3 regions of the Bradyrhizobium sp. CFUWI genome follow, and region 3 is predicted to be linked to each of the others. Evidence: predicted binding sites of a transcription regulator. Region 3 holds the regulator's gene; each other region holds the start of a gene.
The links. Region 3 encodes HrcA, which represses chaperone genes, less so after heat shock. Its sites were predicted from a motif close to GTTAGCACTCNCNNNNNGNGAGTGCTAAC; they were not measured.
Positions count from the first base shown of each region.

Region 1: the regulator HrcA is predicted to act here: its motif matches at 3,540-3,568, upstream of groES (co-chaperone GroES).
Region 2: the regulator HrcA is predicted to act here: its motif matches at 2,886-2,914, upstream of AC066S_RS23975 (co-chaperone GroES).

Region 1 is NZ_JBWJZE010000009.1:73,237-83,378, forward strand. It holds gene AC066S_RS20470 (cupin domain-containing protein) at 1-267, opposite strand, end outside; gene AC066S_RS20475 (O-linked N-acetylglucosamine transferase, SPINDLY family protein) at 489-2,618, shown strand; gene AC066S_RS20480 (usg protein) at 2,944-3,231, opposite strand; gene groES (co-chaperone GroES) at 3,611-3,925, shown strand; gene groL (chaperonin GroEL) at 3,971-5,611, shown strand; gene AC066S_RS20495 (GIY-YIG nuclease family protein) at 5,760-6,047, shown strand; gene lepB (signal peptidase I) at 6,110-6,856, opposite strand; gene AC066S_RS20505 (LysR family transcriptional regulator) at 6,983-7,822, opposite strand; gene AC066S_RS20510 (cysteine hydrolase family protein) at 7,952-8,545, shown strand; gene AC066S_RS20515 (glutathione binding-like protein) at 8,557-9,195, shown strand; gene AC066S_RS20520 (caspase family protein) at 9,304-10,142, shown strand, end outside.
Region 2 is NZ_JBWJZE010000011.1:117,270-127,411, reverse strand. It holds gene AC066S_RS23990 (efflux RND transporter periplasmic adaptor subunit) at 1-894, opposite strand, end outside; gene AC066S_RS23985 (TetR/AcrR family transcriptional regulator) at 1,102-1,680, shown strand; gene AC066S_RS23980 (SDR family NAD(P)-dependent oxidoreductase) at 1,751-2,551, shown strand; gene AC066S_RS23975 (co-chaperone GroES) at 2,954-3,271, shown strand; gene groL (chaperonin GroEL) at 3,425-5,074, shown strand; gene AC066S_RS23965 (hypothetical protein) at 5,331-5,714, shown strand; gene AC066S_RS23960 (DUF1488 family protein) at 5,811-6,071, opposite strand; gene AC066S_RS23955 (TRAP transporter substrate-binding protein) at 6,928-7,932, shown strand; gene AC066S_RS23950 (diguanylate cyclase domain-containing protein) at 7,939-9,150, shown strand; gene AC066S_RS23945 (putative bifunctional diguanylate cyclase/phosphodiesterase) at 9,086-9,931, shown strand; gene AC066S_RS23940 (HlyD family secretion protein) at 10,084-10,142, shown strand, end outside.
Region 3 is NZ_JBWJZE010000039.1:15,433-25,574, reverse strand. It holds gene pyrF (orotidine-5'-phosphate decarboxylase) at 1-150, opposite strand, end outside; gene AC066S_RS36665 (NADPH-dependent FMN reductase) at 157-735, opposite strand; gene AC066S_RS36660 (class I SAM-dependent methyltransferase) at 793-1,392, opposite strand; gene dnaJ (molecular chaperone DnaJ) at 1,481-2,608, opposite strand; gene dnaK (molecular chaperone DnaK) at 2,856-4,757, opposite strand; gene AC066S_RS36645 (hypothetical protein) at 5,151-6,092, shown strand; gene pncA (bifunctional nicotinamidase/pyrazinamidase) at 6,381-7,103, shown strand; gene grpE (nucleotide exchange factor GrpE) at 7,249-7,869, opposite strand; gene hrcA (heat-inducible transcriptional repressor HrcA) at 7,966-9,054, opposite strand; gene rph (ribonuclease PH) at 9,223-9,936, shown strand; gene rdgB (RdgB/HAM1 family non-canonical purine NTP pyrophosphatase) at 9,948-10,142, shown strand, end outside.

The DNA.
Region 1 (10,142 bases), on a different contig from region 3:
ATGCGCCTGCGCGAGACCGTGGGTGGCCTCGGCAATGCCGAGGTCGCGGTATTTCGCGTAGGCGCGCAGGCCGTCGGCCTTGAAGTCTTCCTCGCGGTGATGGCTGATGGCGATGCGTTGCCGCGGGCGCGCGGGCTTTTTCGGCGCCACAATGCGTGCCTTCGCCTTGACCGCCTTGCGCGCCGAGGATCGCGCCGCGGCCTTTGCGCCGCTGCGCTTCTTCACCGCGGCCTTCGTTGCGGGTCTTGATGCCTTTTGCTTGGCCATTGTCTGCCTCCCTGATCTGAGCCGCGCCCGCCGAACGGGGGACAACCCGAAGGCAGATTATCCAGTCTTGGACGAGGCAGCAATTGCGGGCGCAAGGGCCCGTCACTCCATGTCCAATCAAGTCGTAGCTTGCCCCAAGCTGTCGTGGCGGACGGCCGGCGTCTCGTATTGGTTCTCACGCTGAATTAGTCTCGCCCCTGAGATTCTGGGGGAATTGATTCATGGGCGGCAGCGTAGGCCAGCGTGCATTTCAAAATGCCCGGCTTCAGAAACGACAAAAGGCCGAAGTGCTGCCATTGCTCGGGCACGCACTCCAGCTGCACAAGATGGGACTCCTGCCGGAGGCCCAGGCCGCCTATCGCCAGCTCCTGCAGCTCGCACCCAAGCAATTCATCGCGCTGCACATGCTCGGCATTTTGGAATCCGATGCCAAAAACTATCAGCAAGCCGAAATCCTGCTGAGCCGGGCGGTCGCCGTCGATCCGCGGTCGGCCGACGCTCATATGAGCCTGGGCGTCGCCCTCAACGGACTACGGCGTCACGAGGAGGCCTGCGCGAGCTATCGAAAAGCCCTCGCCTTGCGACGCAACCACGCGCTAACCCTGTCCAATCTCGGCAATGCGAGCGTCGCCCTCGACCGTCACGACGAGGCGCTGCACAGCTACGACAAGGCGCTCGTGCTCAACCCAGGGCTTGCCGAAGCCCATAATGGCCGGGGCTGGGCGCTCTGCCGTCAGCGCAACTATGACGAGGCCGTCGCGAGCCTGAACCGCGCGCTCTCGATCAAGCCCGACTATGCGGCGGCGCTCGCGAACCGCGCCATCGCTTTGCGGGAACTCCAGCGATTTGACGAAGCCCTGGCAGACGGCGATCGGGCCATCGCGCTGGCCCCCGACGACGCGAATGGATGGATCGCGCGGGCCGGTGTCCTGCTCCAGATCCAGCAAATTGCCAAGGCATCGCACGATTGCGAGAAGGCCCTCGCGATCGCTCCCGATTCCATTCAAGCTCACTTGGTACTGGGCCTTTGTCTCGCCGGACTTGGGCGGGTCGAGGAAGCCCTCGCCAGCTTCGACAGAGCCCTCGACATCCAGCCTGACCTTCAGAGCGCGATCTCCAACAAGATATTCACGCTGGATTTCATGGCGGATGCCGGCGTCGAGCAGCATCAACAGGCGCGGCAATTATGGTGGGAGCGGATCGGCGCGAAGATCGCCTCGGAAGCGGCGGGACCGCATGACAACAGCCGCGAGGCGGATCGCCGTCTGGTGCTCGGCTATGTCTCGTCGGACTTCAACGCGCATTCGGCCGCGTTCATTTTCAAGCCGGTGCTGCAGCACCATGACCGGGCCCAGTTCGAGATCGTGTGCTATTCCTGTTCGTCCAAACTTGACGCGACGACCCGGGAATTTCAGGGGATCGCCGACCGCTGGCGCGATGCCTCGCAATGGACCGACGATCGCCTCGCCGCGGAGATCCGCGCCGATGGCGTCGATATCTTGATCGATCTGTCCGGCCACACCAGGGGAAACCGCCTCAGCGTGTTTGCGCGCAAGCCGGCCCCGATCCAGGTGCACGGCTGGGGCCACGGCACGGGGACCGGGCTGCCGACCATCGATTATTTGTTCTCGGACCCCGTCGCGATTCCTTCGACGGTCCGGCATTTGTTTGCGGAGACTGTTGTCGACCTGCCCTGCTTCGTGACACTGACGCCACTGCCGGCCGGGATCGACCGCGCGCCGACCCCGGCGATCGCGAACGGATTCGTCACATTCGGTGTCTTCAACCGCATCAGCAAGATCTCGGACGAGGCAGCAAAGGTCTGGGCCAGGATTCTCGAACGGGTGCCGGGTTCGCGCCTGCTGATCAAGGACGTTGCGCTGGACGATCAACTGGTCCGCGACAATCTGCTGGCGCGGTTTGCGGCTTGCGGATTGCCGGTCGAGCGCGTCGATCTGCTCGGAGCCACCTTGCGCGACGAACATCTGGCGTCGTTCAATCGCGTCGATATCGCCCTCGACCCGTTCCCGCAGAATGGCGGCGTCAGCACGTGGGAAGCCTTGCAGATGGGCGTGCCGGTGGTGGCGAAGCTCGGCAGCAGCCTGCCCAGCCGTGCGGCCGGGTCCATCCTCACCGCACTTGGCCTGCCGGACTGGGTCGCGGACAGCGATGCGGCCTATATCGAGATCGCCACCAGCCATGCGGCCGAGATCGGCACGCTCGATCAGTTGCGCCGCGAGCTGCCCGGACGGATCAATGCTGCGGCCGCCGGCAACCCGGTCTCATACGCACGGGCGGTGGACGAGGCCTATCGCGCGATGTGGCAGCGCTATTGCAGCAGCGCCGCCTGATTTCCCCTCAAGCAATGACGGGATAGCGCGCTCGCCCGGCGCGGCTCCAACGGAGATATCGAGGAGATATCGTAGGGCAAAGCGAAGCGTGCCCACGCGTCCGTGGCCGCATTGGAAAGATCGTGGGCACGGCGCAAGGGCGCCTTTGCCCACCCTACGAGACCTATGTTCGTCTCAATGCAGCCCGGCGCAGCTCCAACGGAGTATCGAAGAGATAACGTAGGGTGGGCAAAGCGAAGCGTGCCCACGCGTCTGTGGCCGGGTTGGAAAGATCGTGGGCACGGCGCAGGGGCGCCTTTGCCCACTCTTCGAGACCTGTGTTCTCTCAATGCAGCCGGAACACGCCGTCCACGGCGCGCAGCTCGGCCGGCTTGATCAGCTTGGAATGCGCCACGGTGACCGAATGCAGGGGGCCGTCGAGCTTCTCCTGCCAGAACGCCAGGAAATCCTTCAGCGCCGGAAATTTCGGAAACATGTCGTAGTTCTGCCAGACGTAGGTCTGAAGCAGCGAGGGATGATCCGGCATCCGATAGAGGATCTGCGCCGTCGTCAGCCCGTAACCCAACATCTGTTTCCGGAAATCCTCGGAAACGGCCCCATTCCGCAGTCCCATGCCAGACCTCCTTTGCAGGAGCGCATTCAAGGGGCGGCTTGGTCGGTGTGCGCCTTACGAGCCACCCGGTACTGATGCGCTCACATGAGAGAAATGTGACGCAAACTGACAATTCATCTCAAGCCCAAAAGTTTAACAAGCTGTTGAAATTCAACGCGTTAGCAGCAGAGGACGCTCCGTGCTAATACGGGGGCGAGGCTCGGTTAACGATGGCGAGAGAAGCTGGCAATCCTCGCTTCCGAGTGCTGATTTTTTTGCTACAAACCCTTGCTCCCGCAAAATTCCTGTCCTATTTCAGCTCCGCGTGTGCTAGCACTCGCGGGCACCGATTGCTAACAATCTCAAAATCTCAACCCGAGCAAATGCTTAGGAGGACTGCATGAAATTCCGTCCGCTTCACGACCGCGTCGTGGTCAAGCGCATCGACGCAGAAGAGAAGACCGCTGGCGGCATCATCATTCCCGACACTGCCAAGGAAAAGCCCTCCCAGGGCGAAGTCGTCGCCGTTGGTCCCGGTGGCCGCGACGAATCCGGCAAGCTGATCCCGATCGACCTGAAGGTCGGCGACCGCGTGCTGTTCGGCAAGTGGTCCGGCACCGAGGTCAAGATCGACGGCCAGGACCTGCTGATCATGAAGGAGAGCGACGTGATGGGCGTTCTCGAAGTCAGCGAGTCCAAGAAGAAGGCGGCTTAAGAGCCCCTCTCCTCCCTCCAGTCAAACATCCAAGGAAAAATCCACATGGCAGCCAAAGAAGTCAAATTCTCGGTTGATGCGCGCGACAAGATGCTGCGCGGCGTCGACATTCTCGCCAACGCGGTGAAGGTCACGCTCGGCCCGAAGGGCCGCAACGTCGTGCTCGACAAGTCGTTCGGCGCTCCCCGCATCACCAAGGACGGCGTCACCGTCGCCAAGGAGATCGAGCTCGAGGACAAGTTCGAGAACATGGGCGCCCAGATGGTGCGCGAAGTCGCCTCCAAGTCCGCTGACGCGGCCGGCGATGGCACCACCACCGCCACCGTGCTGGCCCAGGCGATCGTGCGTGAAGGCGCCAAGTCGGTCGCCGCCGGCATGAACCCGATGGACCTGAAGCGCGGTATCGACCTCGCGGTCGAAGCCGTCGTTGCGGACCTGCAGAAGAACTCCAAGAAGGTCACCTCGAACGACGAGATCGCCCAGGTCGGCACCATCTCGGCCAACGGCGACCAGGAGATCGGCAAGTTCCTGTCCGACGCCATGAAGAAGGTCGGCAACGAGGGTGTCATCACCGTCGAGGAAGCCAAGTCGCTCGAGACCGAGCTCGACGTCGTCGAGGGCATGCAGTTCGACCGCGGCTACATCTCGCCCTACTTCGTCACCAACGCCGACAAGATGCGCGTTGAGATGGACGACGCCTACATCCTCATCAACGAGAAGAAGCTCTCCTCGCTGAACGAGCTGCTGCCGCTGCTCGAGGCCGTGGTGCAGACCGGCAAGCCGCTGGTCATCGTCGCCGAGGACGTCGAAGGCGAGGCGCTCGCGACCCTGGTCGTGAACCGCCTGCGCGGCGGCCTCAAGGTCGCGGCCGTCAAGGCGCCGGGCTTCGGCGATCGCCGCAAGGCCATGCTGCAGGACATCGCGATCCTGACCGGCGGCCAGGCGATCTCGGAAGATCTCGGCATCAAGCTCGAGAACGTCACGCTCAACATGCTCGGTCGCGCCAAGAAGGTGATGATCGACAAGGAGAACACCACGATCGTCAACGGCGCCGGCAAGAAGGCCGACATCGAGGCGCGCGTGGCCCAGATCAAGGCGCAGATCGAGGAAACCACCTCGGACTACGACCGTGAGAAGCTCCAGGAGCGTCTGGCCAAGCTCGCCGGCGGCGTCGCGGTGATCCGCGTCGGCGGCGCGACCGAGGTCGAGGTCAAGGAGCGCAAGGATCGCGTTGATGACGCGATGCATGCGACCCGCGCGGCTGTCGAGGAAGGCATCGTCCCGGGCGGCGGCGTCGCCCTGCTCCGTGCCTCCGAGCAGCTCAAGGGCCTGCGCACCAAGAACGACGACCAGAAGACCGGCGTCGAGATCGTGCGCAAGGCGCTGTCGGCTCCCGCTCGCCAGATTGCGATCAACGCCGGTGAAGACGGCTCGGTGATCGTCGGCAAGATCCTGGAGAACAAGGCCTACAATTACGGCTTCGACTCCCAGACCGGCGAATATGCCGACCTCGTCAAGAAGGGCATCATCGACCCGACCAAGGTGGTCCGCACCGCGATCCAGAACGCTGCCTCGGTTGCAGCCCTGCTGATCACCACGGAAGCCATGGTCGCCGAGCTGCCCAAGAAGGGCGGCGCCGGCCCGGCGATGCCCCCGGGCGGCGGCATGGGCGGCATGGACTTCTGATCCAGCCTTTCAGACACAGTCAAGAAATGCGAAACCCCGGCAGCGATGCCGGGGTTTTTGTTTTGCGTGTCACACGCAAAAGTAGCAAGATCGGTCATTCCGGGGCGCGACGAAGTCGCGAGCCCGGAATCCATTTCACCGCTTGCTCATGGCCTATTACGTTTACCTCCTCGCCAGCAAGAAATACGGCACGCTTTACATCGGCGTGACGAATGACATCATCCGCCGCATCCACGAACACAAGAGCAAAGTCGCCGCTGGATTCAGCAAGCGGTACTGCGTCGACAGGCTGGTTTGGTTCGAGATCTACGACGATCCCGTCACTGCCATTACGCGCGAGAAGGAATTGAAGAAGTGGCGGCGGGAATGGAAGGTGCGGTTCATTGAGGAGAAGAATCCTCAGTGGATCGACCTGTATCCACAGATTGCGGTCTGAACTTGCGGATCAATGGATTCCGGGCTCGGCGCTGCGCGCCGCCCCGGAATGACGGGCAAGCCTCACTCCACCTTTCCCAGCCGCTCGAAGTGCGGCTCGCCGTCTTCGTCGAGCGACCAGATGATCCGCGTCACCTTGCCGATCAGGTTGTCCATCGGCACGAAGCCGAACGTCGACATGCGGCTATCGGTGGAATTGTCGCGGTTGTCGCCGAGCACGAAGAAGTGGCCGGGCGGCACCGTGAAGACGGCGGTATTGTCGAGGAAACCGTCGTCGGCGCAGTCGTGGGTGACATAGGACGCGCCGTTCGGCAGCGTCTCGCGCCAGCGCTTGACGGTGGCGCCCTCGTCGACGCCGCAGGTGGTGCCGGCGAGCTTCCTCTCCAGGGCGACGCGCGTCACCGGACGGTCGTTGAGGACGAGCCGGCCCTGCCGCATCTGGATGCGGTCGCCGGGCAGCCCGACCACGCGTTTGACGTAGTCGACCGAATTGTCCTTCGCCGTCCGGAACACGACGATGTCGCCGTATTCCGGATCGGCGGCAAGGACGCGGCCCGAGATCCAGGACGGCGCGAACGGGAAGGAATAGCGGCCGTAGCCGTAGGCGTATTTGGCGGCGAAGACGTTGTCGCCGACCATAAGCGCCGGCGTCATCGAACCCGAAGGGATGCTGAACGGCTGGTACAGGACGAAGCGAAACAGGATCAGCGGCGACCACAGCACCGGGACCATGAGGATCAGGATGAGAATCGCCTTCCATTCCCGCGACTGGGCTGTCGAGGGCCGGATCGTTTGCGAAAGAGTGGTCATGCGCTTGCCCCGGTCAAGTCTCCTCACGAGATTACGCAACCTTGGCGCGCGCAATCCCTGCTCCGTGAACTTGGTCGCACATCGCGCGGCCCGCGTTCAATGCGAGATCATGAACGTCGCCAGCGATCAGCCGTGTGACAAATCCTTGAAGCAGTGACGTACCCACTCGATCGTCACGCGCGTCGCCGGATCGCGCTTCAGATGGTTCTGCACCAGGAGCCAGACGTCGCGGCGCCTCGGCAGCAGCGTGGCGCGCAGGCTGCGGTCGGCGAGCAGCGGCCCGCAGCTGTGTTCGGGCAGCACGCCGATGGCCTGATGCGACTGGATCATGGTGCGGATGATGCGGACATTGTCGGTGACGCAGCGCGCGTTCGTCAGACGCTTGGCACGGAGGAATTGCTGCTCGGGGATCGCGTCGAGCTCGTCCGGATAGACGCAGGCGATGGGCTCGCCGCCCGAGCGGTCGGCGGGCTCGAAGAAATACAGCCTGACGTCGCCGAGCTTGGAGATGGTGAAGTCGCCCTTCTCGGGCTTGCGCAGGCGGATGGCGAGATCGGCCTGCCAGCGCGAGAACTTGACGTTGCCGCTGGAGGTGAGGAATTGCAGGGTCAGGCCGGGATGATCGCGCAGGAAGCTGCTTGCCCGCGGCGCCAGCAGCTCTTCGGCGACCGCGTTGGTCGAGGCGATGCGCAGGCGGCCGACCGGGCCCGGCTGGCTCTCCTTGATGCGGTCGATCGCCGCGACGTGGGCGGCCATCGCCCCGACATGCTCGAGCACCGCCTCGCAATGGCGCGTCGGCCGGCGCTGGCCGTCCACCGCATCGAACAGCGGCACGCCGAGATCGCGCTGGATGCGCGCGAGCCGGCGGCCGACGGTGGTCTCGTCGATGCGCAGCCGCGCGCTGGCGCCGGCATAGGTGCCCTCGTCCCTCACCGCGGCAATGATGCGCAGATCGTCCCAGTTCATTCCGGCGAGCCTAGCAGGCGATGCCGCGCCCTGCAAATCTGCAGCCATAAGCTGCAATAGTCCTGCACAATGGCAGGCCGTCGCCGCGCTAGTGTCGCGCATCCGATATCCCTGGAAGGCCCGCCCCGCATGACCGCTCCGAAGACCCTGCTCGAACTCGCCGGCGCCGATCTCGATCCGCCGAAGCTCAAAGAGGCCTGCCTCGTGCTGATCGACCTCCAGAACGAATATTGTGCCGGTCCGCTAGCCCTGCCCGATGCGCAACCCGCGATCGCCGCGGCGGCGCGCCTGCTCGCGCGCGCACGGGAGAGCGGAGCCGCGATCTTCCATGTCGCGCACAAGGGCCGCGCCGGCGGCCTGTTCGACCGCGAGGCCGCGCGCGGCGCGATCGTCGAGCGCCTGACACCGCTCGCGAGCGAGCCCGTGATCGAGAAAGCGCTGCCGAACTCGTTCGCCGGCACCGATCTGCAAGCGCGCCTTGCCGCAACCGGACGCAAGAACATCGTGCTGGCCGGCTTCATGACTCACATGTGCGTCTCCTCGACCGCCCGCGCCGCGCTCGACCTTGGCCTGCGCACGACGATCGCGGCCGACGCCTGCGCCACCCGCGACCTGCCCGACGGCCGCGGCGGCACGCTGGACGCCCGGACGATTCATCAGGTCGCGCTGGCCGAACTCTCGGATCGCTTCGCGATCATCGCGCAAGTCGAAGCACTGACTTGATGGAGCGTGCGATGCTGCAGCTTTATTTCTTCCCGATGGCCTGCTCGCTCTCGAGCCGCATCGCGCTGATGGAGGCCGGTATCGAGGCGCGGTATCACCTCGCCCATATCTGGACCAAGCAGGTCGTGGACGACGGCAGCGATTTCCGCGACCTGTCGCCGAAAGGCGCGGTGCCGGTCCTGGTGCTGGAGAACGGCGAGCGGCTGACCGAGAGCGCGGCCGTGCTGCAATACATCGCCGATGCGAAGCCGGAGGCGCGTCTTGCGCCGCCGCCCGGCGATCCCGATCGCTATCGCCTCCAGGAATGGCTGAGCTTCGTCGGCGCCGAGATTCACAAGGCGTTCCTGTTTCCAGCCTTCTGGTACAAGGACGACGGCTCGCTCGCCAAGCCGCGCGCAAGGATCATGCAGACCTTGTCGGTGCCATCTGCGCATCTGGCGCAGCGCGAATTCCTCGTCGGCAACAGCTTCACGGTGGCGGATGCGCACCTCACCTGGGCCTTGCTGCTGCTGCGTCCCGCGGGAGTCGACATCGCGCAATGGCCGTCCTTGTCGGACTATCTCGCGCGCATGCAGGCGCGCCCCGCCGTGCGGGAGGCGATCGCGACCGAGATGGCGCTGCGCAAGACCGTGGCGGCCAGCGCTGCGTGACAGGATGTCACGGCCGGCGGATCCGGTCGCCCCGTCGCGAGGGCATTGATGCCGGCGCGGCATGCGCTAATCTGGGAGATATTTTTCAATATTTCCCGGACGGTTTTCATGCGCGCTGTTTCAGGTCTTCACCTGCCCGGATTCTCTCTGGCTCTCCTCGCCTGCTGGCTCGGCCTTGGTCCCGCATCAGCCGAGACGCGGGTCGCGCTCGTCATCGGCAACGGCGCCTATGCCTCGACGGCGCGGCTCCCCAATCCGTCGCACGATGCCGAGGACGTGGCGGCTTCGCTGAGGCGCAGCGGCTTCGAGGTGATTCAAGGCATCGATTTGCGCCAGGCCGACATGCAGGACCTGACCATCCGCTTCGCGCGCGCGGCGAGCAGAGCCGACGTCGCCCTGTTCTATTACAGCGGCCATGCGATGCAGTACAACGGCGTGAACTATCTGATGCCCGTCGACGCCTCGCTGACCGATGAAGCGGACCTCAAGCGTTTCGTCCGGGTCGACGACATCGTGAACGACCTGCAGCAGGCCAAGAACCTGCGCATCCTGGTGCTCGATTCCTGCCGCGACAATCCGCTGGCAGAAACGCTCAAACGCTCCGCCGGCACGACGCGGGCCGCCTCGATCGGGCGCGGCCTGTCGAAGGTCGAGGCGCCGCGCGGCACCATCGTGTCGTTCTCGACGCAATCAGGCCAGGTCGCCGCCGACGGCGTCGGCCGCAACAGCCCCTACACGACGGCGTTCCTGAAGCACATCGAGGAGCCGCAGGAGATCGGCGACGTCTTTCGCGACATCAGCAGCGACGTCTATGACGCCAGCGGCAAGACCCAGCTGCCGGAGCTGTCACTGTCGATCATCGGCAAGTTCTATCTGAACGGCCCGGTATCTGTCACAGTCGCCCCCGCGGCGCCGCAAGCCGCGCCGCGGCCCGACCCTTGCGCGGC
Region 2 (10,142 bases), on a different contig from region 3:
CAGCGGCACCTGGACTTCCGGCTGATGATCCTGGCTGGCGAGCCGAATCGTGACCGTCGCGCCTAGCGGTGTCGCCGCGGCGTCACCATCGAGCACGTAGCGGGCCTCATAGGTGCGGGTCTGGGGATCGGCGGAATCCGACAGCTGGCGCAGATGCGCGGTAAAGCGGCGCCCATCGCTCCCATACAAGCTCGCCTCGGCGAGCGAGCCGATCGCCGGCCGGATCGTTTCGGGAAGCGCGACCACGGCTTCGCGAGGACCGGACTGTGCCAGCCGAACGACCGCTTGGCCGGCGGAGACCACTTGTCCCGGCTCACCGAGCGTTTGGGTGACCGTTCCGTCCGCATCCGCCACCAGGACGGAATAAGTCGCCTGGTTCTCGGCGACCCCTGCTTCGGCTTCCGCGGCGGCAAGCTGCGCTTTGGCAGTGTCCGATGCGGCCTTCGCCTGCTCGTAGCGTTGCTTTGAGGTCCATCCGTCGCTCACCAGGTTGGCGTAGCGCCGCTCGTCGGCGTCGGTCTGAACGACAACTGCACGCGCCGCGGCGACGGCATTGCGCTTTGCTGTGACCGCGAGGCGGAGGTCGGTTTCGTCGATCCGCATCAAGGGCTGGCCGGATTTGACCTGCTCACCGACATTGACGAGCCGCTCGACGATCTTCCCGGCAACGCGAAAACCGAGATTGCTTTCCACTCGCGCGCCGACTGTCCCGGTGAAACCGCGTTCAAATCCGCTGACCCGAGTGGCCGTCACCAGACGGACCATCGGGGGCTCCTGCCTGGGGTCGATCACCGCGGAGGCTTCATGGGAGGGAATGGCAAGCGCAACGAAGGTCGCTACCCCTGCCGGAACCAGAATACCGGCGAGCACCGCAACACCCCTTTTCATGACCATCTCCTTCAAAATTAGATTTCATGCGACATCTATAATCAGATTAGATTTCGTTCGCAATCTAATTTTCGGGGCGGTAACGGGAGCGTGATCCAAAACCCCGGGATTTTCGCCGCGCAGCCCGCGAAATCGCGCCGCGTCGATTGATAGATTGTAATCGAACTCTATATCGGATATAGAAGTTGAACGAAATCCAAATGGAGATCCGCGATGCGAGTGAGTCGCACCCAGGCGGCCGAGAACCGCCAAACCGTGATCAATGTGGCCAGTCGCCTCTTCAGGGAGCGCGGCTTTGATGGCATCGGCCTCAAGGATCTGATGAAGGGGGCCGGGCTGACTCAGGGCGCCTTCTACAAGCAGTTCGCTTCAAAAGAGGATCTGGCGGTGGAGGCGTCCAGGCGCGCATTGGAAAGCGCATCCGGCCGATGGTCAGACGCGGCCGCGGCGCATCCTGACGATCCACTCGGCGCCGTGATCGGGTTCTACCTCAGCGGCGACCATCGCGGAGAGAAGATGGACGGCTGCCCGATCGTGGCGCTCGGCTCGGACGCCGCCCGGCAGGGCCCCGACGTGAAGGCGGAATTCGAAGAGGGAATCAAAGCCCATCTCGACGTGCTCGGCCGCTTCATCGCCGGAAACGACGGCGAGGCCTCGCGCGGCAAGGCCATGGGCATTCTCGCGACGATGGTCGGCGCGGTGACGCTCTCGCGCGTCGTCAACGACCCCGATCTGGCTCAAGCGCTTTTGGATGCCGCGGCCGAACAGGTCCGAGACGCCGCTGCCGCTTGAATGGGGAGGGGCCGGTGTTCGGAGTGAGAATTCGCACGGCCCATTCGCTGATCAAATTAGAAAGAGAACGATGTCAAAAGAAGCAACGGACAACTTCGCCGGAAAATGGGCGCTGGTCACGGGCGCGTCGAGTGGCCTCGGCCTTGAATTCGCAGATCTGCTGGCGGCGCAGAAAGTCAATCTCGTCTTGGCGGCTCGACGGCGAGAGTCGATGGACAAGCTTGCCTCGGATCTCCGCAGCAAATACGGGGTGGATGTCCTGGTCGAGGCGATCAATCTTGCCGCGCCGGACGCGGCCAGCCGCCTGAAAAGCAGTCTCGATGCGAGGTCGGTGACGATCGACATCTTGGTGAACAATGCCGGATTTGGCTTGCACGGCGATTTTTTGGACACGCCGATCGAGCAGACCACGAACATGATCCAGCTCAACATCACCACGATCACTGAGCTGACCTATCTGTTCGGCCGCGACATGGCCAAGCGGCGATCCGGACATATCCTCCTCATCGCCAGCCTTCTGGCCTTCCAGGCCGTTCCCAGCTACGCAGCTTATGCCGCGACCAAGGCTTATGTACTCGCCTTTGGCGAGGCCCTGCATGACGAACTCCGCCCGCACGGTGTGGTCGTGACCAGTCTCTGCCCGGGGCACACCGCGACGGGATTCGATGCGGCAGCTGGCGCAACCGCTTCAGGCTTGCTGCGCCTCCTTACCATGAAGCCGCGTCCGGTCGCGGCGAGCGGGATTCGGGCGCTCTTGCAAGGAAGGGCCATAGCGGTCGCAGGTCCATTGAACAAGATGGCCGCCTTTTCAAATCGTTTGACGCCGCGATCAATGCAAAGGGCCACGATGAAGAGAATAATGGACGCCTAACGCCTGGCCGTACCTCTCTGCGGAATTCTGACTCCCCAAACCGAATCTGCAGGAAGGCGCGACCGTCACCGCGCCGGGCGAGGTAGGAGGGACGAGCCACGTATGAGCCTTTCGCAGGTGATACATCCGGGGGCGAGACGTAACACCGTCAAATCCGCTGCCACATTCCGGCCAAGCCGCTGGAACGAAAGCGCGGGGCTCGGCTTGTGAGCTTCGTGGGCATGCTTTGCCAGTTTGACGCCATTGGGCCGGGCCGGTGTCATGCCGTTCGGGCTGCTCTCAGAATATCGGTTCGGCTCGGTCTTGTACGCCCCCTGCGGCGGCTTATGTGCTGATTAGCACTTGCTGGCCACGACTGCTATTTCATCCAAAGCAACAACAACCAGAAAACAGGAGGACAGCATGAAATTCCGTCCGCTTCACGACCGCGTCGTGGTCAAGCGCATCGAAGCCGAAGACAAGTCCACCGGCGGCATCATCATTCCGGACAGCGCCAAGGAAAAGCCCTCGCAGGGCGAGATCACGGCGGTTGGTCCAGGCGGCCGTGACGAAGCCGGCAAGCTGATTCCGATCGACCTCCAGATCGGAGACCGCGTGCTGTTCGGCAAGTGGTCCGGTACTGAGGTCAAGCTCGATGGTCAGGACCTGCTGATCATGAAGGAGGGCGACATTATGGGCGTTCTCGTCGATCGGCCCGTCGCCAAGAAGAAGGTCGCCTAAGCTCCAGTAAGTCTTCCTTGTCCTGAGCCGTCGGCGCAGCCGGCGTCTCGCAGGATGAGGCCCGTCACTCAAGTCCCGCTCCTCGAGAGCCCGCCCAGGCGCGCGATCCTTGGGAGATCCTTGGGATCTGACCAGTCGAAAACGGAGATCATGATGTCGGCCAAAGAAGTCAAATTCGGCGTAGATGCCCGCGACAAGATGTTGCGCGGTGTCGAAATTCTCAACAATGCGGTCAAGGTCACGCTCGGCCCCAAGGGCCGCAACGTCGTTCTCGACAAGTCGTTCGGGGCCCCCCGCATCACCAAGGACGGCGTCACCGTCGCCAAGGAGATCGAGCTCGAGGACAAGTTCGAGAACATGGGCGCCCAGATGGTGCGCGAAGTCGCCTCCAAGTCCGCCGACGCGGCCGGCGACGGCACCACTACCGCGACCGTGCTCGCCGCCGCGATCGTCCGTGAAGGCGCCAAGGCGGTTGCCGCCGGCATGAACCCGATGGACCTGAAGCGCGGCATCGACCTCGCCGTGGAAGCCGTCGTCGCGGACCTCGTCAAGAACTCCAAGAAGGTCACCTCGAATGAGGAAATCGCCCAGGTCGGCACCATCTCGGCCAACGGCGACGCGGAAATTGGCAAGTTCCTCTCCGACGCCATGAAGAAGGTGGGCAACGAGGGCGTCATCACCGTTGAAGAAGCCAAGTCGCTCGAGACCGAGCTCGAGGTCGTCGAAGGCATGCAGTTCGACCGCGGCTATATCTCGCCCTACTTCGTCACCAACGCCGACAAGATGCGCGTTGAGATGGACGACGCCTACGTCCTCATCAACGAGAAGAAGCTGTCTCACTTGAATGAATTGCTTCCGCTGCTCGAAGCCGTGGTGCAGAGCGGCAAGCCGCTGGTGATTATCGCGGAAGATGTCGAAGGCGAAGCGCTCGCAACTCTCGTCGTCAACCGTCTGCGTGGCGGTCTGAAGGTCGCGGCCGTCAAGGCGCCGGGCTTCGGCGATCGCCGCAAGGCCATGCTGCAGGACATCGCGATCCTGACCGGCGGCCAGGCGATCTCGGAAGATCTCGGCATCAAGCTCGAGAACGTCACGCTCAACATGCTCGGTCGCGCCAAGAAGGTGATGATCGACAAGGAGAACACCACCATCGTCAGCGGCGCCGGCAAGAAGGCCGATATCGAGGCGCGCGTGGCCCAGATCAAGGCGCAGATCGAGGAAACTACCTCGGACTACGACCGCGAGAAGCTCCAGGAGCGTCTGGCCAAGCTCGCCGGCGGCGTCGCGGTGATCCGCGTCGGCGGCGCGACCGAGGTCGAGGTCAAGGAGCGCAAGGACCGCGTTGATGACGCGATGCATGCGACCCGCGCGGCCGTCGAGGAAGGCATCCTGCCGGGCGGCGGCGTCGCCCTGCTGCGCGCGTCCGAGCATCTCAAGGGGCTGCGCACAAAGAACGACGACCAGAAGACCGGTGTCGAGATCGTGCGCAAGGCGCTGTCCTATCCGGCGCGCCAGATCGCGATCAACGCCGGTGAAGACGGCTCGGTGATCGTCGGCAAGATCCTGGAGAAGGATCAATACGGCTACGGCTTTGACTCCCAGTCCGGCGAATACGTCAACCTGGTCACCAAAGGCATCATCGACCCGACCAAGGTGGTTCGGGTGGCGATCCAAAACGCGGCCTCGGTCGCGGCACTCTTGATCACCACCGAAGCCATGGTCGCCGAGGGGCCGAAGCGGAACGCGGGCAGCGGCGCTCCTGCGGGCGGCGGCGGCATGGGGGGCATGGGAGGTATGGATTTCTAAGCGAGCCGGCTCACGACGCCGAACCGGCGCATCGGGCATCGCGCGAGTGTCCGCGCGCGATTGCGTGAGCAATTTGGTACAGACGCCGATCGCTCGACGTGTCTAGCCTCCCTAAAGCATGATCCGGAGAAGTGCGCAGCGGTTTTCCGAAAAGATCATGCTCAAACGACAACCTAAAGCGCGATGACGATTCATCCTAATCGCATCGCGCTTTGACGGGTGAAGCTCGACTTACCTCTAGGTCAGGGTGAAAGCGATGGAGATCTCCGGGGAGACAAAAGCTGCCGTGCGGTCGGCGCTGTGGGGAGCCGCGGCCGGAGCAATCGCTCTGGCAATCATGGGCTTCAGCTGGGGCGGCTGGGTGACAGGCGGGACCGCCGAGACGCTCGCGAGGAACAGTGCTGCGATAGCTGTCGTCGCAGCTCTCACACCGATCTGCGTTGAGAAATTTCGACAAGCCGCGGATGCACCCGCGAACCTGGTCGAGATGAAGAAGGCGACCTACGCCTGGGACCAGAGCAAATTCGTCGAAAAGGGCGGCTGGGCCACGATGCCGGGAAGCACCGAGCCAAACTCGGCCGTCGCAAAAGCTTGCGCCGAATCGCTTGATAGCAAGAAAGCTGTTGCGTTGCGCGGATAATCAGGCAACTCCGCGCGGCGGAGAGGCCGCAATTCCGCTGGTCAGGCCCAGCTTGCAAGACCGGCCTGCAAGACCGCCTGCAAGAGCAGGAGCGTTTCAAAAATTTGCGGCGACCAGATCGTAGGAGCCCCTGCTGCCGCGGCTGTAGACCTTGGCAGCGGCGGCACAGATCACGTCACGATTGGAATCAAACGCGCAGAGGAACCCCGCTTCATCGTAGCTGGCACCTGGTTGAAGTCGCTTCAGCGCGCCTTCGTTTATGAAGAACGACGCCTCAATAGCGCTGTCGTATCCCCAAAATCGCACGGCACGGCGTGTGCGATCATAAGAACGACTGTGATTTGGAAACTCAATCATGGTTGGAGCCGATCAGTTGCCGGTGTTCCGCGACGCCCACGTCGAGGTCGCGTGCAGGCAGTAGGCAGACAACATCGGACGTGGCCGAAGCTGGCGCCAAGCGAGGGATGCTGGAGCGATCCAGTTGCGCCACCCCTCAAATGGTCATTCTGGAAGCGTAATACAATGCCGCGCGATGCCGACGACGGCAGAAAAGTTGCGCTTGACCTCGTTATTCCGCGAATAGGCACTATATCTGGGTCATCACCGCGCGCCCATCGGCTGTTATCGGTGACTGAGAGCAATGTGCTCCCGCCGCGACCAAGAGGCGGTCAAATGTCGAATATCTCCAACTTCAGTGTTCGCGAGTGGATGGTACCTCCCGTATTGCTGCCGATCTTTTTCGTGCTGCTGATCGCTGCTGCAGTGCTCATTCGGTGGTAGTTTCCCCCGGAGGATCTGGTGCATCCTGAGCGCAGGCCCGTAGCCGTGTTCAGTCCACGATTCCTGTCGAGCGCTGGCTTTGTGAACTGAGCAATATTGCTCAGCAAAACATCCGGCTGCGGTCTAGGATGCCGGCTCCCGGTCGTCTTTGATGAAGGGGCCGAAGCCAAGTTCACGGGCGGTCGCGAGTCTGCCCGCGAGGATGCGTGGGCCCAGGCCGCATTGGCGCTCTTCCAGACAATTGCCTCGCTGGCGTTAACACGCGTCCAACCACGATGCGCGATTTGCTCGCTGCTGGGATCGCCAATTTCTATCTATGAGAGTTGTCTGCAGCATGTCTATCTATGAGGGTTCGCTAGAGACCAGAGGAAATCGGCGTCTCGCACAACCTCGCACGATTGTGTGACGCGCCGTCGCCACGATCGGAAAGCCGATGCTCAAGTTGCTGGCACGATGCGCGTTGATCTCCATGGTATTGACGTCGGCGTCCGCCGCCGAACCGATCAAGCTCAAACTGGCGTTCTTCAGCTCCGACCGCTCGACGAGCTATCTCGCCGCGGTCAAGCCATTCGTCGACGCGGTCAACGCCGAGGCCAGAGGCCAGATCGAAGTTGAAACCTATTTCAGCGGCGCGCTTGGCAAGGACCCGGCTGAGCAGCCCCAGCTCGTGCTCGATGGTAGGGCGGACATCGCCTACGTCGTCACAGGCCTGACGCGCAATCGATTTGCGGATAATGCAATCCTCGAATTGCCCGGCCTGTTTGCGAGCATGCGGGAGTCCGTTGCGGTGCTCACCCGGCTGATGGCAGCCAACGCGCTGCAAGGTTACGATGACTACATCGTGATCGGCGCTTATGTCAGCGAACCCGAGACGATCCACAGCAATATCCCGATCACGTCGCTGAATGATCTGAAGGGCAAGCGCCTTCGCGTCAACAATCCTGGCGAAGCCGCCGCGCTCGAAAAACTGGGGGCGCGGCCTGTGCTCCTGCCGGTCAACAAGATCTCCGAAGCTATCGGCAACGGCAGCATCGACGGCGCCCTCGTGAACCCTGCTTCAGTGGTCGATTACGGCGTCAAACGCGTTGCGACTTATCACTACCTTCTTGGCATCAGCGGCGCGCCGCTGATGGTCTTGATGAACCGGAAGACATTCAACCGGCTACCGAAATCAGCGCAGGCGATCATCCTCAAATACAGTGGGGCGTGGTCTGCCGGGCGCTTCGTAGATACCTACGAAGCCGTGGAAAGCAGCATTGTGGCGGAGCTAAAGTCCGATCCCAAGCGTCACGTGATCATTCCCTCGCCGTCAGACCTGGATGCGGCAAATGCCGTGTTCGCGGCCATTGCCGATGATTGGGCCTCGAAAAGTCAGCACAATGCCGAGCTGCTGAAAACGGTCCGGGCCGAGCTCACAAAAATGCGTTCGACCCGGTAGCCACGGATGTCAGCATTCGCCAGCATCTGGCCTCAGCGAAACATCGTCATCATCGTCGCCGCGCTTGCCATTCTGCTGCTGGGCACCGGGGCGACCTTGAAGATCACGACCGATCATCTTCTGCGTCAAGATGCGACGTCGGCCGCTCGTAGCTGGGCGAGGTTCCTGGCGGCCAGTGTCACCGATCTCGAGCAGATCGCCGGCGGCGAGCAGCCTTCCGCCGCAAGCATAGCGTTCTTCCTGTCGGCGCGAAATGCCGGCGAAGTGTTTCACTACGAGATCTTCAACCGCAATGGTTATTCGCAGCTCGTGTCGACTCGCGAGAAGATCGCGCTCGTCGACCTGTCCGAATATAGCCCCGATGCGGCGCGGTCAGTCGCCAACGGTCAACCAATCGTCGATGTCACGGAGGGCAATTCGGTCGACCGACCGGCGTTCTTCGCGCGCGCCTATGTCCCGGTCCAGGCCGACGGTCGCCACATTGCGGTCGTTGCGGCCTACGTGGATGAAACGGAGCAACGCAGGAGTTTTCACAATACGTTCCTGACCGCGGCCGCATTCCTTTGCCTGCTGTCGGGTCTCGCTTTCTCCATTCCCGCAGTTGCGTGGTATCGGGAAACAAAGGTGAAGCAGGCGGACCGACGCATCCGCTTTCTCGCCCACCATGACGCGTTGACCGGGTTGGCCAATCGTCTCCATCTGATCGAACAACTGGACAGAGCCCTCGCTCACCTGCCGATGCGCGGCGGCGGCCTCGCCGTGCATTTCATCGACGTCGACCGTTTCAAGGAGGTCAACGATACCCTTGGTCACGACGGCGGCGACTTTCTGCTCAAGTCCATCGCCGAGCGTCTGCGCGCAGCGGTCCGGATCGACGACATGGTGGCCCGGCTCGGCGGCGACGAGTTCGTCGTCGTGCAGAATGACATCGCCGGCAGGAGGCAGGCCGAGACGTTTGCGCGCCATCTTGCCACCGCTCTCAATGCTTCGGTGAAGTTCAAGCAGCGCGAGATCCTCACCACCGCCAGCATCGGCGTGGCGCTGGCGATGGAGGAGGGCACCACCCCGGAGCGGCTGCTCAAGAGTGCCGACCTCGCGCTCTATGCGGCCAAAGGCAGCCGGCCGCAACTGCATCCGGTTCTTCGTGCCCGAGATGGATACCGAGCTACAGGCGCGCATCGAGCTCGAGAGAGCGATTCGCGAGGCGGTACTGAATGATCGGTTCGAATTGCACTACCAGCCTCTCTTCGAAATACCGCAGCGCCGCCTCGCCGGCTTCGAAGCGCTGATCCGAATGCCGGCGGCGGACGGAACACTCATTCCGCCATTGGCCTTCATCCCGGTCGCCGAGGACTTGCGGCTCATCGACAAGATCGGGGCGTGGGTGTTGCGGCAGGCATGCCGCACCGCTGCGACCTGGCCGGCGCACCTGACCGTTGCCGTGAACCTGTCACCCCAGCAGTTCGTGGCGGGCACCATCAGCGACATCGTGGCTGTCGCACTGAGAGAGTCGGGACTCGCGCCGCACCGGCTCGAGCTGGAGATTACCGAAGGCTTGCTTCTCGGCAACACCGAAGCAATTGTGTCGCAGCTCCTGAGCCTCAAGGCGATGGGCGTGGCCATCGTGATGGACGATTTCGGTGCCGGCTATTCGAGCCTCAACTACCTGTGGCGCTTTCCGTTCGACAAGATCAAGATCGATCGAGCCTTCATGCAGGGCCTCGACGGCCCCCATTGCCAGGTCGGAGCGGTCGTCAAAGCGATCATCGCCCTCGGACGCGAGCTGCATATGCGCGTAACGGTCGAGGGCGTCGAGACCGCCAGTCAGGCGGCGTTTCTCGATACGGCCGACGGTGATCAGGTCCAGGGTTTTTTCTTCGGCCGGCCAGTGCCGGCCTCGGAACTCGGCGCCAGCATTCTGGCGGGCTTCGCGAGGACAATGCCGCCGGCTTCGCCCGTGACCGAACTGCACGTCGTCAACGCCAGGGCTGAAGGGTAGCACGAACCTGCGCGTTGTGGGCGATGCGGCTCCCGGCCGCCTGTTATGTAAACATTCTGGCGTTTCATTTAGCGTTCTTCTTACCAAGATGGGCATTTTTTCGCGTTGCCTGCATCTCTCGCCGAGGTTGTGCGTTGATGGTGATGTCTACCATGAAAAATCAACCCCGTTACGACCCGGCATCCGAAAGCGGCGGTCCACACACCACCGA
Region 3 (10,142 bases):
CAACCCGCCGGCATAAGCGAGCCGATAGCCGATCTTGTAGAAGGTGACGCTGTCGCCGAGACGGTTGATGATGGCCTCCGCGGCATCGACGCTGGGTAGATCGAGCGCGACGATCAGGCGGTCCTTCGGGGCGATCTCGGCTGGCGTCATGTCACCTCACATCATGCGTTGGGAAATGTCGATCAATTGCGCGACCAGCTCCTTCAACGCGGCGATATCGCCCTCGTTCTTGAGCCTGTCCATATCGTCATAAGCCTGATCGGCAAAGGCGAGCGTGAGCTGGCTGGCAATCACATTGGCGTGGCAGGAGGTCAGGATCAGCCTGAGCGCCTGCAGCGCGCGCGCCGCACCGAGCCGGCTCTGCGAGGCTCCGGCGAGCGCGAAGGCACGGTTGCGGAACACCTCGCCGCGCGCCTCGTGCAGCTCGTGCACACGGCTGACCCAGTCGATCGCGTTCTTGAGCAGCGGCGGCACCGAGGCGTTGTATTCGGGCGTGACGAACAGCACGCCATGATGCGCGCCGATCATGCGCTTGAGATTGATCGCGTGCTTGGGCACGCCGGATTTGGCCTGGAGATCGCCGTCGTAGATCGGCAGCGGGAAATCGGCGAGCGAGATGCGGGTGACGTCGACGCCGGCCCGGGCGAATTCATAGGCTATGACCGCCGCCAGCTTCGCATTGTGCGAGCCGGTACGCAGCGAGCCGGGAATGATCAGGATCTTGGGTGCGGACATCCGCTTCCATACGTTCGGCGAAACCGGTCCGCCGCGCAGAGAAGGAAGCCGGCGGAATTAGTCCTTGCGATACACCCAGACGCGGGCCGGCGGAAGGTTCATCCAGATCCGTTCCGAAGCCTCTGTGGACACGCCGGGCAGCGATTTCGGGATCGGCGGCACCACCGCATAGGTGAACTGGATGAACGGCGCGCCGGGCGCCAGCGCCGTGAAGGCGTCGCGGATCAGCCGCAGCCGAGTCAGCATCGGTTTTGTCACGAGCGGCAGGCCGGAGACGACGGCGGAGGCCGGCGCGCCCAGCACGTTCCAGAGCGTGTCGCGCAGGCGATAGGCATCGCCCTGCACCACCTTGGCGTGCGGATAGCGGTCACGCAGCAGCGCGCAGAAGCCGGGATTATATTCGACGAGAACGAGGCGCTTCTGGTCGATTCCGCGCTCGATCAGGGCGGAGGTGATGGCACCGGTACCGGGCCCGAGCTCGACCACGGGCGCGTCCGAATCGACATCGACGTAATGGGCCATGGTCCGGGCCAGCAGCTTGCCCGACGGCATCACTGCGCCCATGTGCAGCGGCTTTTCGATCCATGATCTGAGAAAGCGCACCTCGTCGTCGAGACGAGGCTTCTTCAACGCACGCGCGGACGATGGCAAGGGCATGTCTGGACCGGACGGGACCGCAGGACCGCGGCGTGTCAGAAAATGGTCATAAAGACGTATAGGCCGAAGACGATACGGTCAAGCCGGGTCAACTCGCCCGATTGCCGAAGAAATCCTTGACCTTGGCGAAGAAGCCCTCTGATTCCGGCTGGGTGTTGCCGGAGGACAGCTTTTCGAACTCGGCCAGTAATTCCTGCTGCTTCTTGGTGAGGTTCTGCGGCGTCTCGACCACGACCTGAACGTACATGTCGCCCATCTGGCGCGACCGCAGCACCGGCATGCCTTTTGATGCAATGCGGAATCGACGGTTGGACTGGGTCCCGGCCGGCACCTTCACCTTGGCCTTGGCCTTGTCGATGGTCGGCACCTCGAACTCGCCGCCGAGGGCGGCCGTCACCATCGAGATCGGCACACGGCAATGCAGATCGGCACCGTCGCGCTGGAAGAATTGGTGCTGGGCCAGCGACAGGAAGATGTAGAGGTCGCCGGGCGGGCCGCCGCGGATCCCGGCCTCGCCTTCGCCGGCAAGCCTGATCCTGGTGCCGTCCTCGACCCCCGGGGGGATGTTGACCGACAAGGTGCGTTCGCGGGTGACGCGACCCTGGCCCGAGCAGGACGGGCAGGCATCTTCGATCATCTGGCCACGGCCCTGGCAGCCCGGACAGGTCCGCTCCAGCGTGAAGAAGCCCTGCGACTGCCGCACGCGGCCGGCACCGCCACAGGTCGAACAGGTCTTCGGCTTGGTTCCGGCCTTGGCGCCGATGCCCGAGCAGGCCTCGCAGGTGACCGAAACCGGAATCTCGATCTGCGCGGTCTTGCCGCCAAAGGCTTCCTCGAGCGTGATTTCCATGTTGTAGCGCAGGTCGGCGCCGCGCTCGCGACCGCCGCGGCCGCGCTGCCCGGCCATGCCGAACAGGTCTTCGAAAATATCGGAGAAAGAGGAGGCGAAGCCCGCGCCGAACCCTGCGCCGCCGCCGCCCTGCTCGAAAGCGGCATGGCCGTAACGGTCATAGGCGGCGCGCTTGTCCTTGTCTTTCAGGACCTCGTAGGCCTCGTTGATTTCCTTGAACTTGATTTCGCTGGTGTCGTCCCCGGGATTGCGGTCGGGGTGAAACTTCATCGCCAGCTTGCGGAACGACGATTTCAGCTTGGATTCGTCAGCGTCACGGTCGACTTCGAGAGTCTCGTAATAGCAGCGCTTGGTGGACGTGGACATGATGAGCTCGGTCTATCCAATCGCGAATCAAGTCGGAGCGAAACGATGCCGCCGCTGCGCGACGACATCAGCGCCCTTCCGCCTCGCGGCGGAAGCCGGCACGGCGGCGTTCAGCATAACGGCTGGGAATTGATCGATCGTTGCGGGTATCGGTCCCGCAGAGCCCGACACCGTGGCCTCCCCCGCGAGGGAGGAGGCCGTTGGTGCGCGTGGGGTCCAAGTCGCCCGCATCATCACCCTCTCGGGCTTAAGCGGACTTCTTGTTGTTCTTGTCGTCGTCGACCTCGGTGAATTCCGCGTCGACGACGTCGTCCTTGGCCGCGTCCTTCTTGGCGTCGGCCTCGGCCTGCTGCTTGTACATGGCCTCGCCGAGCTTCATCGAAGCCTGGGCCAGCGTGTTGGTCTTGGCCTTGATCGCCTCGGCGTCGTCGCCCTTCAGCGCTTCCTTGAGGTCGCTGACGGCGTCCTCGATGGCGCGGCGCTCGCTCTCGGCCACCTTCGAGCCGTGCTCGGCCAGCGCCTTCTCGGTCGAATGCACCAGGCCATCGGCCTCGTTCTTGGCGGTGACGGCCTCGCGGCGCTTCTTGTCCGCCTCGGCATTGGCCTCGGCGTCCTTGACCATCTTCTCGATGTCGGCTTCCGACAGACCGCCGGAGGCCTGGATGCGGATCTGCTGCTCCTTGCCGGTGGCCTTGTCCTTGGCCGAGACGTTGACGATGCCGTTGGCGTCGATGTCGAAGGTCACCTCGATCTGCGGCATGCCGCGCGGAGCCGGCGGAATGCCCATCAGGTCGAACTGACCGAGCATCTTGTTGTCCGCCGCCATTTCACGCTCGCCCTGGAAGACGCGGATGGTGACCGCGTTCTGGTTGTCCTCGGCGGTCGAGAACACCTGGCTCTTCTTGGTCGGGATCGTGGTGTTGCGGTCGATAATGCGGGTGAACACGCCGCCCAGCGTCTCGATGCCCAGCGACAGCGGGGTCACGTCGAGCAGCAGCACGTCCTTGACGTCGCCCTGGAGCACGCCGGCCTGGATCGCAGCGCCGATCGCCACGACCTCGTCCGGGTTGACACCCTTGTGCGGCTCCTTGCCGAACAGCTGCTTGACGACTTCCTGGACCTTCGGCATGCGCGACATGCCGCCGACCAGCACGACTTCGCCGATCTCACCGGCGGTCACGCCGGCATCCTTCAGCGCCTTGCGGCAGGGCTCGACGGTCTTCTGCACGAGATCGTCGACCAGCGCCTCGAACTTGGCGCGGGTGAGCTTCATCGTCAGATGCTTCGGACCGGTCTGGTCCGCGGTGATGAACGGCAGGTTGATCTCGGTCTGCGTCGTCGAGGACAGCTCGATCTTGGCCTTTTCAGCGGCCTCCTTCAGGCGCTGCAACGCGAGCTTGTCGTTGCGCAGGTTGATGCCCTGCTCCTTCTGGAATTCGTCGGCGAGATAGCCGACCAGGCGCATGTCGAAGTCTTCGCCGCCGAGGAAGGTGTCGCCGTTGGTCGACTTCACCTCGAACACGCCGTCGCCGATTTCGAGAATGGAGATATCGAACGTGCCGCCGCCGAGGTCGTAGACGGCGATCGTGCCGGCCTTGGTCTTGTCGAGGCCGTAGGCGAGCGCGGCCGCAGTCGGCTCGTTGATGATGCGCAGCACTTCGAGGCCCGCGATCTTGCCGGCGTCCTTGGTCGCCTGGCGCTGGGCGTCGTTGAAGTAGGCGGGAACGGTGATGACGGCCTGGTCGACCTTCTGGCCGAGATGGGCTTCCGCGGTCTCCTTCATCTTCTGCAGGATGAACGCCGAGACCTGCGAGGGCGAGTAGGTCTGGCCGTCGGCCTCGACCCAGGCGTCGCCGTTGGAAGCCTTCACGATCTTGTAGGGGACGAGCTTCTTGTCCTTCTCGACCATCGGGTCGTCGTAGCGGCGGCCGATGAGGCGCTTCACTGCGAAGAAGGTGCGCTCGGGATTGGTGACGGCCTGGCGCTTGGCCGGCTGGCCGACGAGACGCTCACCGTCGTCCGTGACGGCGACGATCGAGGGCGTCGTGCGCATGCCTTCGGAATTCTCGATGACTTTGGCGTTTTTGCCATCCATCACGGCGACGCACGAATTCGTGGTGCCGAGGTCGATCCCAATGACCTTTCCCATGGTCCTGATATCCTTCTTTTTGCGGCAGGTTGGCTGGGCCCAGAAGGCACCCAAACCGAAACCCCCTAAGATCAAACATCCGCGATATTGCGATGATTGAGGCTCATATAGGAGGGGGGGAGGGGCCCGCAAGGACCGAAGCTACGTTTCTGCGGCTAAAACATCGGGTTCTGGAAGATCATATTCGGGCTTCACCGCACTTGCGGGTGAGGAATTATTAACAGGTTCGGGCTTCGGCAAGCCCCCCTACCGCAAGCCCGTCCGCCCTGTTGCCGCAAGCCCAAACCCGCTAAAAGGCGGACCGGCCGGGCAGCCGCCACAGCCGCTTCGCGCGACAAAGCGGCCCGGTGGCCGACCATCGAACGGCCTCAATGTGAACCAATCAGAGTGCCCATGAAGCTGATCCGCCCCCTCGCCGCGCTCGCCCTTCTCGCCGCCTCGGCGCTCCCAGCCCTCGCCGCCGACGCCGTGTTTCCGCCCGGCTTGCGCCTCGGCATGGTGCCGCTGGTCGGTCTCAGCACGGCCAAGACCTTTCCGGGCTTCGAAAGCGAGGACGGCAGCGTCAAGGTGCTGGTCACCGAGCTGCCGCCGGCCGCCTATGGCGAGGTCGTGAGCGCCTTCAATTCCAATCCCGCCGGAGCGAACGGCGTCAAGCAGGACAAGGTCGAGACCCCCGCGGGCCTTGCCTATTTCACCACCGAGAGCGGCAAGGCCGGCGACACCCCGGTGAAGCGCTATTCGATGATCGTGCCGGGCGCCGGCTTCTCCGGCTATGTCGCGGTGCAGGTCCCGGAGAATGCGACCAAGATCTACACCGACGAGGCGGTGCGGCAGATGTTCGCGACCGCCACCACCCGCAAGCAGGTCTCGGCCGAGGAGCAGATCGCGCTGATGCCGTTCAAGATCACCGATCTCGCCGACTTCAAGGACGTCCGCACCCTCGCGCCGGGCTCCAGCATTATCCTCGCCGACGGCAATGAGAGCGCAGGCTATGAAGCGAAGCCGTTCATGATCCTCGGCCTGATCGGCGCCACCCCGCAAGCTGCCGACGACCGCGCCCGGTTCGCCCAGGAGGCCGCGCTGCAGATCCCCGGCGTGCGCGAATCCCGCGTCACCATGTCGGAGCCGATCCGCATCAACGGCCAGCAAGGCTTCGAAACCCGGATCGACGGCGTCAGCGGCAAGGACAAGACGCCGGTGACCGTGGTGCAGTGGATCCGCTTCTCGAGCGGCGGCGCTTCGCTGCGCATCATCGCCAGCGCCCCGCGCGACCAGTGGCAGGCCGCCTTCACCCGCTTCCGCGCCGTGCGCGACGGGATTCAGCCGAAGGGGTAGCTGCGTCTGCGAACGAGATGCGCTCCCTCCCCCGCTTGCGGGGGAGGGCTGGGGAGAGGGTGTCTCCGCAAAGGGACAATCACCCGGAGGATAGAACCCTCACCCGGCGCGCGGGACGATGCTTCGCATCGCCCGGACGCGCCGACCTCTTCCGCAAGGCGGGAGAGGTGCACCAAGCGCGTGGCGAGCGCTTAGCCGCTCACCAGTACCGGCCGCATTTTCGGGCTTCTGTTCGTGTACGAACGGAACTAGGCTTCCCCCATTGGATCATCCCAAGGGAGGCGAATGATGCTGGATCGGCGGCAGGTTTTGGAAATGCTTGGAACGACGGCGCTGGCGACCCTCGCGCCGAGCGCGTTGCTCGCAGCGACATCCATCAAGCCGGATGACGCCTCCGCGCTGCTCGTAATCGACGTGCAGAACTGCTTCCTGCCTGGCGGCAGCCTCGCGGTGAAGGAAGGCGAACAGGTGGTGCCGGTCATCAACAAGATCTCGAAGGCGTTCGCGAACGTGGTGATGACGCAGGACTGGCACACGCCGGGCCACGTTTCGTTTGCCTCAGTCCACTCGGGCAAGAAGCCGTTCGATACCGTCGACCTTCCCTACGGCAAACAGGTGCTGTGGCCTGATCATTGCGTGCAGGGCACCGACGGCGCGGCGCTGTCCAAGGACCTTGCGATCCCGCACGCCGAGCTCATCATCCGCAAGGGTTTTCACAAGAACGTCGACAGCTATTCGGCCTTCCTCGAAGCCGACGGCAAGACCTCGACGGGCCTTGCCGGATATTTGAAGGGACGCAAGATCAAGCGCGTCTTCGTCGCAGGGCTTGCGACAGATTTCTGCGTTGCCTGGACGGCGCTCGACGCGCGCAAGGCCGGCTTCGAGGTCTATGTGGTGGAAGACGCCTGCCGCGGCATCGACACCCAGGGTTCGCTCGCCAAGGCCTGGGCCGATATGGCCAAGGCCGGCGTGAAGAGGATCCAGTCTGCGGATATCGCGGCGGGTGCGTAAAGCGACGCGCAACACTGCAAAACCCTCATCCTGAGGAGCGCTACTTCGCGCGCGTCTCGAAGTGAAGGCCCCCGCTGCGGCGCCCTGGCCTTCATGGTTCGAGACGCCGCGCAAGAGCGCGGCTCCTCACCATGAGGGTTGAAACTCAATTGGCCGCGCTGCTCGATTCGTTGTTGTTGTTCGCCGCAGGCGCTGGCTTCGCGCCGCCCTTGGCGACGCCGACCAAAGCCGGCCGCAGCACGCGCTCGCCGATGGTGTAGCCGGCCTGCATGATCTGGACCACGGTGCCCGACGGCACCGACGGATCAGGCACTTCGTACATCGCCTGGTGGAAGTTCGGGTCGAACTTCTGGCCCTGCGGATCGAGCTTCTTCACGCCATGCTTTTCCAGCGCGCTATGCAGCGCGCGCTCGGTGAGCTCGACGCCCTCGATCAGCGAGGTCAGGCCGGGATCGGCGGTGGCACGCGCCTCGGCCGGAACGGCATCGAGCGCGCGCTGAAGATTGTCGGCGATGTCGAGCACGTCGCGGGCAAAGCCGGTGATGCCGTAGAGGCGGGCGTCAGCGACTTCCTTGGTGGTGCGCTTGCGCAGATTCTCCATCTCGGCCAGCGTCCGCAGCATGCGATCGCGCGCCTCGGCGACTTCCTTTTGCAAGGTCTCGACCGAGCCGGGCTCGGGATCGTCGGGCATGATGTAGGGCTTTGACACCACGGGCTCGCCAGTCGGCGCGGCCGCGTCTTCGGGTTGCCGGTCATGATCGGTCATCGGCTAAATCTCGAACTCGTTTCCAGGGATTGTTGGCCCGGATATCGTGCTTTGAGCAGCGAAAATCAAGCGCCCGTGATCGGAAGCAGACGCCGGTCAGCCCCCCAAGAGGCGGCTGACGATGCGGGCGGCATAATCCACGGTCGGGATCACGCGGGCATAATTCAGCCGCGTCGGGCCGATCACGCCGAGGACACCGACGATGTGGCCGGCGGCATCCCGATAGGGCGCGATGATGGTGGAGGACCCCGACAGCGAGAACAGCTTGTTCTCGCTGCCGATGAAGATGCGCACGCCCTCGGCCGTCTCGGCCCGGCCGAGCAGATCGATCACGCCGCGCTTGGTCTCGAGATCGTCGAACAACAGGCGCACCCGCTCCAGATCCTCCAGCGCGTGCAGATCTTCGAGCAGATTGGCGTGGCCGCGCACGATGAGCTGGCGATCCTCGTTCTCGCCGCCGGACCAGCTGGCGATGCCGGCGGAAATCACCTTCTGTGCGAGCTGATCGAGCTCGGCCCGGGCCTCGCCCAGCGCCGTCTCGAGCTCGAGCCGCGCCTCGGCCAGGGTCCGGCCGCGGATTCGCGCGTTGAGGAAATTGCCGGCCTCGGTGATCGCCGAGGAGGGAACTCCAGGGGGCAGCGTCAGAACGCGATTCTCGACCTGGCCGTCCTCGCCGACGAGGATGACCAGGGCTTTCTCCGGTTCCAGGCGGACGAATTCGATGTGCTTGAGCCGCGCATTGGATTTTGGCGTCAGCACCACCGCCGCGGCGCGGGTCAATCCGGATAGCCGCGTCAGCGCCTGGTCCAGCGCCGCCTCGACCGAGTGCGCCTGGCCTACGGACGTGAGCTGGCTCTGGATCGACTGCCGTTCGGCCTCGTTGAGGTCGCCGACCTGCATCAAGGCATCGACGAAGAAACGCAGGCCGAGTTCCGTCGGCAGCCGGCCGGCCGAGGTATGGGGTGCATAGATCAGGCCGAGCTGTTCCAGATCGGCCATGACGTTGCGGACCGAGGCCGGCGACAGCGGCATCGCGATCAGGCGCGAGATATTGCGCGAACCCACGGGCTCACCGGTCGCGAGATAACTTTCGACAATTTGACGAAAGATGTCGCGGGAACGCTCGTTAAGCTGGGCGAGGCCTGCGCGCGGCGCGATCAGATGGATCGGATCGTGATGGGCCACAGCGGTAACTCCTCTCAGATCCTCATAATTTGTCTATCCGGGGCGCTTCTGACAAGCGTGGCGTTCGCCGGCGCGGAATCAGGGGCCGAATAAGCCCTTGCCGCCCACCTTCGCCCCACCTACAAGCACCGCCAACAGCCTTTCCCGTGAGTTTTGGAGGATTTCCCAATGCGGCCAAGCCGCCGTGCGCCCGACGAATTGCGCCCCGTGACGCTGGAGCGCGGCGTGGTCAAATATGCGGAAGGCTCCTGCCTGGTGAAGTTCGGCGACACCCATGTGCTGGTTACCGCCACGCTGGAAGACCGCCTACCGCCGTGGCTGAAGGGCCAGGGCCGCGGCTGGGTCACCGCCGAATACGGCATGCTGCCACGCGCCACCTCGGAACGCACCCGCCGCGAGGCCGCCGCGGGCAAGCAGAGCGGCCGCACCGTCGAGATCCAGCGCCTGATCGGCCGCTCGCTGCGCACCATCGTCGACCTCGAGGCGCTCGGCGAGCGCCAGATCACGGTCGATTGCGACGTGCTGCAGGCCGACGGCGGCACCCGCACGGCCTCGATCACCGGCGCCTGGGTCGCACTTGCCGATTGCGTCAACTGGATGAAGGCGCGCAACATGATCAAGGCCAACGTCATGCGCGACAACGTCGCCGCGATCTCCTGCGGCATCTACAACGGTACGCCGGTGCTCGATCTCGATTATGCCGAGGATTCGGAAGCCCAGACCGACGCCAATTTCGTCATGACCGGCGACGGCCGCATCATCGAGGTGCAGGGCACGGCGGAACGCGAACCGTTCACGGAAGGCGAGTTCCTGGCGCTGATGGCGCTGGCCCGCAAGGGCGTTGCGCGTCTCGTGGACTTGCAGAAACTGGCTGTGGCGTAGTCAATAGGCCCATGCACCGCCGAATCACCGGAAAGCTCGTCATCGCCACCCACAATCCCGGCAAGCTTGCCGAGATGCGGGAGCTGTTGGCGCCCCACGGCGTCGAGGCGGTGTCGGCCGGTGAACTCGGCCTCGGTGAGCCGGATGAGACCGGCAACGATTTCCGCAGCAACGCCGCGATCAAGGCGATCGCGGCGGCGCAGGCA